DNA from 2 places in the Planococcus sp. BI3 genome. Region 2 is predicted to be linked to the other one. Evidence: predicted binding sites of a transcription regulator. Region 2 holds the regulator's gene; the other holds the start of a gene.
The links. The regulator LexA, encoded in region 2, represses DNA repair genes until DNA is damaged. The targets are predictions, from matches to a motif close to CGAACATATGTTCG.

Region 1: the regulator LexA is predicted to act here: its motif matches at 1,679-1,692, upstream of parE (DNA topoisomerase IV subunit B).

What each region holds. Positions count from the first base shown of each region.
Region 1 covers NZ_CM155266.1:850,841-855,266, reverse strand. Annotated here, with positions in the region: gene AC1MEO_RS04295 (hypothetical protein) at 1-124, shown strand, start outside; gene AC1MEO_RS04290 (HesB/YadR/YfhF family protein) at 140-430, opposite strand; gene plsY (glycerol-3-phosphate 1-O-acyltransferase PlsY) at 453-1,043, opposite strand; gene AC1MEO_RS04280 (CoA-binding protein) at 1,174-1,587, shown strand; gene parE (DNA topoisomerase IV subunit B) at 1,707-3,677, shown strand; gene parC (DNA topoisomerase IV subunit A) at 3,674-4,426, shown strand, end outside.
Region 2 covers NZ_CM155266.1:282,636-287,061, reverse strand. Annotated here, with positions in the region: gene tkt (transketolase) at 1-29, opposite strand, end outside; gene AC1MEO_RS01450 (DUF896 domain-containing protein) at 118-351, opposite strand; gene AC1MEO_RS01445 (YneB family resolvase-like protein) at 410-1,063, opposite strand; gene yneA (cell division suppressor protein YneA) at 1,060-1,377, opposite strand; gene lexA (transcriptional repressor LexA) at 1,544-2,164, shown strand; gene AC1MEO_RS01430 (class I SAM-dependent DNA methyltransferase) at 2,304-3,038, opposite strand; gene AC1MEO_RS01425 (hypothetical protein) at 3,138-3,332, opposite strand; gene AC1MEO_RS01420 (hypothetical protein) at 3,395-3,826, opposite strand; gene AC1MEO_RS01415 (hypothetical protein) at 3,981-4,169, opposite strand; gene AC1MEO_RS01410 (Na-translocating system protein MpsC family protein) at 4,343-4,426, opposite strand, start outside.

The sequences.
Region 1 (4,426 bases), 570 kb from region 2:
TGAGTGGATGGATTTGCGGGGAAATTACCCGCATTTTGATTTGTTCGGAGATCGCCAAAAGGCCATTCTGCAGCGCGAAGGCCAATTGGAGCAACTGAATAAACTGCAAAATAAAAAAGCATGAATAGCTCATGCTTTTTTATTTTGTATATGAATAATCAAGTTCGTGCAAGTCATCATTAACGCTGACCTGTAGATTATGCCCATCAAAATACCAGACATCGGTTTGTTCAATAAAATAGGTGACTTGGTCCTGTTCTACTTGGACAGCCATCTCATGCGGATGATCTTTGGTTACGCCCAACGAAAACCCGGGCTGCAGCTTGCTGGAACCGCCATAGCGGACGAAAAAGCGAACTGCTTCTCCAGGCGCAACTTCCATCTCTTCCTTAAACCAGTCCAATGCGTCTTCACTGATGTTAATCTGCATATCACACGTCCTTCCACTGGGATTACCAGTTGATTTTCGGCTCTGTACCCGCGCGGATGCGGGAAATATTGGCGCGATGACGGAAAATGATGAAAAAAGCCAGAATGTAGATGACAACCATAAATAGGTAATCTCCTGTAATGAGTGCATAAATGGTGGTGTAGATGATGGCTACCACCGCCAAGATGATTGATGATAAAGAGACCATTTTGGTGATTTTCAGTGCAATCAGCAGTACAGCGACCGCCATGACGAACAGGGGCCATTGATAGCCGAGCAGAATACCGCCTGAAGTAGCCACTGCTTTGCCGCCTTTAAATTTGGCGAACACCGGATAAATATGGCCGATGACCGCGATGACGCCGAATGCCAAGGGATGGATATCGGTTGCGATGTAAAGGGGGATCAGTGTTGCAGCCGTACCTTTCAGAATATCCAGCAGGGTCACCGCAATTCCGGCTTTTTTGCCGAGTGTCCGGAAAGTGTTGGTGGCACCCAAATTCCCGCTTCCTTTGGTCCGGATGTCGGTGTTGTAGAATAATTTCCCGACCCATAAGGCAGACGGAATCGAGCCGAGCAGGTAAGCTAATAGAATGGGAAACAGTATAGTCATCATGAACTCCTTTAACACAACCTTATTTTGTAGTTCCAGTTTACCATGACTGAAGATCTTTGAACAATAGACGGGAGATTATTCAACAGGCAGGACGAATTCGTGTATGATAGAATAAAAAGGACAGGTGATGACCTTGAACAATCCTAGCCGTGAAGAAATCAAAAACGTACTCGACAATGCGAAAACAATTGCTGTTATCGGCCTTAGCCCAAACCCGAGCCGGACTTCCTATATGGTATCGGAAGCCATGCAACGGGCAGGTTATCGCATCATCCCAGTCAATCCGCAAGCAGATCGAGTGCTGGGTGAAAAAAGTTACGCCTCTTTGAGTGAAATTCCAGAAAAAGTGGATATCGTCAACGTTTTCCGGCGCAGTGAGTTTTTAGGGGATATTGCTGAAGAGTTCATGAAAATCGATTGTCCGGTGTTCTGGACCCAATTAAATGTAGTGGATGAAAATGTATTCAATCGCTTGGCTGACGCAGGGTATACAGTCATTATGGATCGTTGCATCAAAGTGGAACACGCCATTCTGAAATAAGGCATTACCGCTAAAGGGCGCTCAGCGCTCTTTTTCTATGAAGTTTGACAGATGGCTATAAAATAGAATACGATTAAGAGAGATTAATATGCGAACAAATGTTTGTTGGAGGGAATTAGATGGCTAAAATTCAAAGTACGGCATACAACGAAGAAGCAATTCAGGTACTCGAAGGCTTAGATGCCGTTAGAAAACGTCCAGGGATGTATATCGGTTCGACGGATACACGTGGACTTCACCATTTGGTCTATGAGATTGTCGATAATTCAGTCGATGAAGCACTCGCAGGCTATGGAGACAGAATCACCGTTACTATCCACGAAGACAATAGCATCAGTGTGCGGGATTACGGACGCGGCATGCCTACAGGAATGCACAGAAGCGGAAAACCCACTCCAGAAGTGATTTTGACGGTTCTTCATGCTGGCGGAAAATTCGGCCAAGGCGGCTATAAGACCAGTGGCGGCCTTCACGGCGTCGGCGCGTCTGTTGTCAACGCCTTGTCCAGCTTTCTGGAAGTGACGATTTACCGCGACGGCAAAAAGTACCGCCAGCGCTTTGAGAACGGCGGCAAGCCGGCCACGACCCTGGAAGAAATCGGTTCGACAAAAGAAACGGGCACGATGATCCACTTTTTGCCGGATGAAACCATTTTCTCTGTGTCCAAATACAATTACGAAACGATTTCGGAACGTCTGCGCGAGTCGGCTTTCTTGTTGAAAGGACTCAAGATCGAGCTGTTTGACCAACGGACAGAAGCCAAGGATGTGTTTCATTACGAAACCGGCATTGAAGCGTTTGTCGCTTATTTGAATGAGGAAAAAGACGTGCTGCATCCTGTCGCCTATATCGAAGGGCAGCAAGATGAAATGGAGATCGAATTTTCATTCCAATTCAATGATGGCTATTCCGAAACAATCCTGTCGTTCGTCAACAACGTACGGACCCGCGATGGCGGTACGCACGAAACCGGCGCAAAAGCGGCCATGACACGGGTCTTCAACGACTATGCCAGAAAAATCAACTTGCTGAAGGAAAAAGACAAAAACCTTGAAGGCTCCGATATCCGCGAAGGATTGGCGGCCATCGTTTCTGTCCGCATCCCAGAAGGCATGCTGCAGTTTGAAGGACAGACAAAGAGCAAGCTTGGAACCAGTGAAGCAAGAAGCATCGTTGATTCTGTTGTTTCCCAGAAATTGATGTACTTCCTGGAAGAAAATGCTGACCTCAGCGCTTCTCTGGTACGAAAAGCAATTCGTGCATCACAGGCTCGCATGGCTGCCAGAAAAGCTAGGGAAGACGCGCGAAACGGCAAAAAGCGCAAGAAATCGGATGCACTGCTGTCCGGTAAATTGACGCCTGCCCAATCCCGCAATGCCTCGAAAAACGAATTATACTTGGTGGAGGGAGACTCGGCCGGAGGTTCTGCAAAACAGGGACGCGACCGGGCCTTCCAGGCGATCCTGCCGCTGCGCGGAAAAGTCGTCAACACCGAAAAAGCGAAGCTTGAAGAAATCATGAAAAACGAAGAGATTTCAACCATCATCCACGCGATTGGCGGCGGGGTATCTTCCGACTTTTCGATTGATGATATCGCTTATAACAAAGTGATCATCATGACCGATGCAGATACGGACGGAGCGCATATTCAAGTGCTGCTGTTGACGTTCTTCTTCCGCTATATGAAGCCGTTGATTGAAGCAGGCAAAGTATTTATCGCATTGCCGCCTCTCTACAAAGTATCCAGAGGCATCGGCAAAAAAGAAGTGATCGATTACGCATGGACAGAAGCTGATCTGGATGCATCAATCAAGAAAGTCGGAAAAGGCTACACGCTGCAGCGATACAAGGGTTTGGGTGAGATGAATGCAGACCAATTATGGGAAACGACCATGAACCCGGAGACCCGTACGCTGATTCGCGTTACAATTGAAGACAGTGCGCGTGCTGAACGTGGCATCACCACCTTGATGGGGGATAAAGTGGAACCTAGGCGCCGCTGGATTGAAAATAATGTCGACTTCGGAATGGAAGAAGACAGCAATATTCTTGAAAATGATTTGATTCACGCTGAGGAGGAACTTGTATGACACAAACCGAAAAATTTCAGGATTTGCCACTGGAAGAAGTGATCGGCGATCGGTTTGGCCGTTACAGCAAATACATTATCCAGGACCGGGCGTTGCCGGATGCCCGTGACGGGTTAAAACCTGTTCAGCGCCGGATTTTATATGCGATGTACCACGAAGGCAATACCAATGACAAGGCATTCCGTAAATCGGCAAAAACTGTCGGTAACGTCATCGGCAACTACCACCCGCACGGAGACAGCTCTGTTTACGAGGCGATGGTGCGTTTGAGCCAGGATTGGAAGATCCGCCACATGCTCGTTGAAATGCACGGCAACAACGGCTCAATGGACGGAGATTCACCTGCCGCGATGCGCTACACCGAAGCCCGCCTGTCTGCTATTTCTTCTGAACTGTTGCGGGATATCGACAAACGAACAGTGGATTTCATTCCCAACTTTGATGATTCCGATATGGAACCGACCGTTTTGCCGGCCCGATTCCCGAACCTTTTGGTCAACGGATCGACCGGGATATCTGCCGGTTACGCCACGGACATCCCACCGCACGCCCTTCATGAAGTGCTGGATGCGGTATTGATGCGCATGGACAATCCGCAAGCGACGGTCGCAGAACTGATGACCGTCATTAAAGGGCCGGATTTTCCGACCGGCGGCATCATCCAGGGAATTGACGGGATCCGCAAAGCCTATGAAACCGGCAAAGGCAAAATCATTGTCCGTTCAAAAGCCCGAGTGGAACCGTTAAAA
Region 2 (4,426 bases):
ACTGCAAGTTGATCTGCGTGGGTTGACATAGTAACATCCTCTCTCAAACAAAAAATTTAATCCATTACTAGTTTAGTCAACAATAGAAAAGAATACAATGAAAAAGAGAATAAGTATTTAATTCAAATACTTATTCTCTCGAATATTTTTGACCTTATCCGGAGTTACATCATTTCCATTGGGGTCAATCACTTTTACATTTTCAATTGTGCCGCGCATCGTTTTACGAAAAGTCTGCAAATACTCCTGGCGCAAAGAAGATTGCTCTGTTGCCTCTTCTTTCGATAATCCTGCAGTTTTCGATTTACGTGACAGCTCATTTATACGACCTAATTTGTCTGGTGATAACATAGACATCCACCTTTCTTCTTTTCATATAGTACAAAAAAAGTCAGGTTTCTGCAATGGTTTAGTCTTTCATCAGTTTTTCGTACTCCTTGTATCGGCGATGGACTGTCGCTTTGCTCGCCTGATAGCCGAATCCCTGAAGCGTCACAGCGATTTCACTGAAGGTCAGGCCATTGGTCTTCAAGCTGACAATTTGATCGATGGGAAGGTCCAGACGTTCCCGGCCATCAGGATTGCCTTTCCCTTTTAGGTTTTTCTCTGGTTTGTAGCCGTTTTCCACTGCGCGCATCATGCCACGCTTTATTTTGGCATTATGAATTTTGCGCTGGTATTCTTCTACGATCGCCAAAATTTCAAGCACCATGTCATCCATATCATTTAATGCAATCGGACCACGATCTGATAGGGTATAAACATCTACACCGTATTTCTTCATTACATGCAAAAGGGCGATCCGTGCATGCCCTCGGCCTAACCGTGTTTCGTCCTGGATAAATACAGCATCGACTTTTTCTGTCTTGATGCTGTTCAGCATCTCCAACAGCCCATCACGATCCATTTCATATCCGCTGTGCTGATCGGTAAAAACACCTTCTACTTTATAGGACTGTTCAAACGCAAACTTCATGAGTTCTTCTTCCTGTCTCTCAAGGGAAGACTCCTGCGTATCTTTGGTCGTGCTGACACGGCAATAAATTAATGCATGTTTCTTCATTCGGCATCACCTGCAAATTTAATGGTCTCATCAGGAGCAAATTTTAATTGGTCGCTGGGAATCTTAAGTGATTGCCCGGCAATAATTTTCGAAGTCGAAAGATTGTTCTCTTTCATAATATCTTCAATCCATTCATGATGAGGGGTCGTGCCACTGAACGATTCTGCTAAAGTCCAGAGTGTATCGCCTTCTGCTATTTCAACTTGGCTCATTTGTGCACTGTTTGTATTATGGGACAGGATTGCATAAAAAGTAAATACCACAATTAAAGCAAAAAATACGATTAGATAAGAATTTTGTCGGATGATCGTCAAATAAATCGCCTCCTGAGAATATATGTTCGGAATGTATGTTCTCATAATAAGGGCGAACAGGTGTTTTTGTCAAGAATAAAATTCGAACCTATGTTTGCATTTCATTGCCCGAGTTGGTATACTATTGGTAGAAATTAAGTAGAATTACTCAAATGAGGTGAAACTGTTGAAAAAAGTATCCAAACGCCAAGAAGATATACTGACATTCATAAAAGATGAAGTTCGTTTGAAAGGCTATCCGCCTTCCGTACGTGAAATTGGAGAGGCAGTTGGTCTGGCATCCAGTTCGACTGTGCATGGCCATTTGGCCCGCCTCGAGAGCAAAGGCTTAATCCGCCGGGATCCTACAAAACCAAGAGCCATTGAAGTAATCAGCACTGATGAAGCGCTTATTGATAAAAGACCAGTATTGCACGTTCCATTAATCGGTAAAGTAACCGCGGGTATACCGATCACCGCAATTGAGAATGTGGAAGAATATTTCCCTCTTCCCCAAAGCTACGGCACAGAAGATGATCATATCTTCATGCTGGAGATTATGGGAGAAAGTATGATTGAAGCCGGAATTCTAAACGGGGATTATGTCATTGTGAAACAGCAGCAAACCGCCAATAACGGAGATATCGTTGTTGCCATGACTGCTGAAGACGAAGCGACAGTCAAACGTTTTTTCCGTGAAGAAAACTATTTCCGCCTGCAACCTGAAAATTCATCAATGGACCCTATTATCGTGGACCAGGTTTCGATTCTTGGAAAAGTTGTTGGGGTTTATCGCCAAATCCATTAAACAAAAAACACCGGGACAATTTAGATTAACCGGACTAAATGGAATACTATAAAACACCTTCGAGAAGGTCCACTTTACACAAGTGCCCAAATCGAAGGTGTTTTTTGTTTAATCTCATTATGTAAAAACCACCTGCTGCTCACTGCTTGATGCAGCTGAAAGCCAGGATCACCGGAATTCTTTTTCTTCTGCTGTATTCCTCTTCCTCTTCGAAGTATTGCCGCTCAGGCATTCCTTCTAATAGACCCGTCACTGTAAATCCCGCCTCGGTGAGCGCCGTAAAATAACTTTCAATGGTACGGTGATGCTTGACCACTATTTTGTCGATCCACGGTTCCTGCCGCTCGCCTTCTTCAAAGTAATCATCCACAATCCAACTGCCTCTCTTTTCTCCAGGTTTTTTACTTGCAAAAGAAGAAGTCGTCAGCGGGTGCTGGACACTGAAAACAAATTTCCCATTCTCCTTTAGCGACTTATGGATGTTTTGAAACACTTGATCCACTTCCGGCAAATAATGCAGCGCTAAGCGAGATGCAACGATGTCATACCCACCTTCTGGAAAGCTGAATGATTCTATTGCAGACAGCGTGATTTGAGCCTCTAGACCTGCTAAATTCGCTGTCGCCAACCCGCTCATCCCTTTTGAACCTTCCACTCCGTGATAATGAAGCGCACCAGCCTCCAACAGTTCTTTTCCAAACAACGCATCCCCACATCCCAGATCCAGTACACGCTTGTTTTGAAATGCTCCGAGCAGTTTATAGATCACCGGTTTTTCAATGGTGTTATTGGGGCTTTCAATCCGATTTCTTCTTTGCAGAAAGCTCTCCAAAAAATCTTTTTCATCATATGCACTCGAACCTTTAAAATTCATAAAACCCCTCCATCATCAGATTGACCTCTCCCAATTCCGGGCATAAAAAAAGCGCTGCATAAGCAGCACCTTGCGTGCAGCTTATTGAGAAGAAACCTTCTACAATTCGCTGACTTTTATATATTTAACCAAATTAATTGTGATGCGAATAATATTGCCTGTTTCCATATCGGAAATTTCATAAGTGCCATTAGAAGGAATGTTGCTTAATGCCGACTCTTTATCCATAGCCTGGACGCTGTGGACGATCGTATTGCCCTGATCAAAATTAAATTCTACTCGAAACGATTTCATGCAATGGCCTCCTTCAATCTATTTGCTTTGTCTTCGTGAATCAGTTTATCATATATAAAGCATTATTGCTGTTTGTATAATTCCTTAAAGACAATGACTTTAAGAGCCAGCAGTTCTTCTTCATTTAAATCCTCTTCAAGTTTTTGAATCACTTCGTCAGCAGACATTGTCCCATCTTCAACTCCGGACTTCATTTTAGCCAAGTCAGTTAAACCCACCTTTTTAATCACTGTCCCGGCAGCATCTTCAGTTGTTTGGAATGGCAAAGGCTGGCTCTGCTGTTCCGCAATCTGGGCCTCTTCTATGTATTCAAGCATTTGAGGATCATTCTCTACATACTCCACTATTTTTTCCATCTGGCCATTATTCCGCAGATCTTCTGTCGCTTTAGCAACAAAGCGATCCACCGAAAAATCCGGGCCTACGACATATGCTCCAATTCCAGCAAATGAAAAGAATATTAAAAAGATAATGATTATCATGAGAAAACGCATAGTAGATTTCTCCTTTGCTTTTAGATTATTATAACAGCAGACGTACAAAAGTGTATAAAGTTACCATAAAAAAAGAAAAACTCTGGTTAAATTCTTTGCAGAACTCAACCAGAGGCCTTTTCTTTAACTTAACTCAAGCATATTCATTTAATAATCATCTTTTCTGCTGCTCAGCAATCCACCAGTCTATGTGTTCCAAATTAAAGATCACAGTATCCTGATATGCTTTGCGGTGCGGAATCTTTCTTTTCGACATTAAATCTGTAATCTGCTCTGCAGCCAACGGATAATTTACTGATTCTAAATAATCAACCAGTTTCGAAAGTCCTTGAATTTTCCTCAATTTAATCCCCTCCCACAAAATCCTCCTTTTGTTCTTCCAAAGGAAAATTCAGTATGAGTTATTAAATTTCTTGGCTGCACTTAATTATAACCTCAAAATGAAAGCTGTAAACCGTTTAAGGTGTTAAAATTTTATTTTCCCCTCAAAAAAAAAAGCACCTCCGAAGAGCTGCTCTAGCTATTATCATTTTTTTGTAAAGCTATAACTGCATATCCTTTATCCTCATTGAAGCTCCAATCGAAAAAAACTTCATTGAT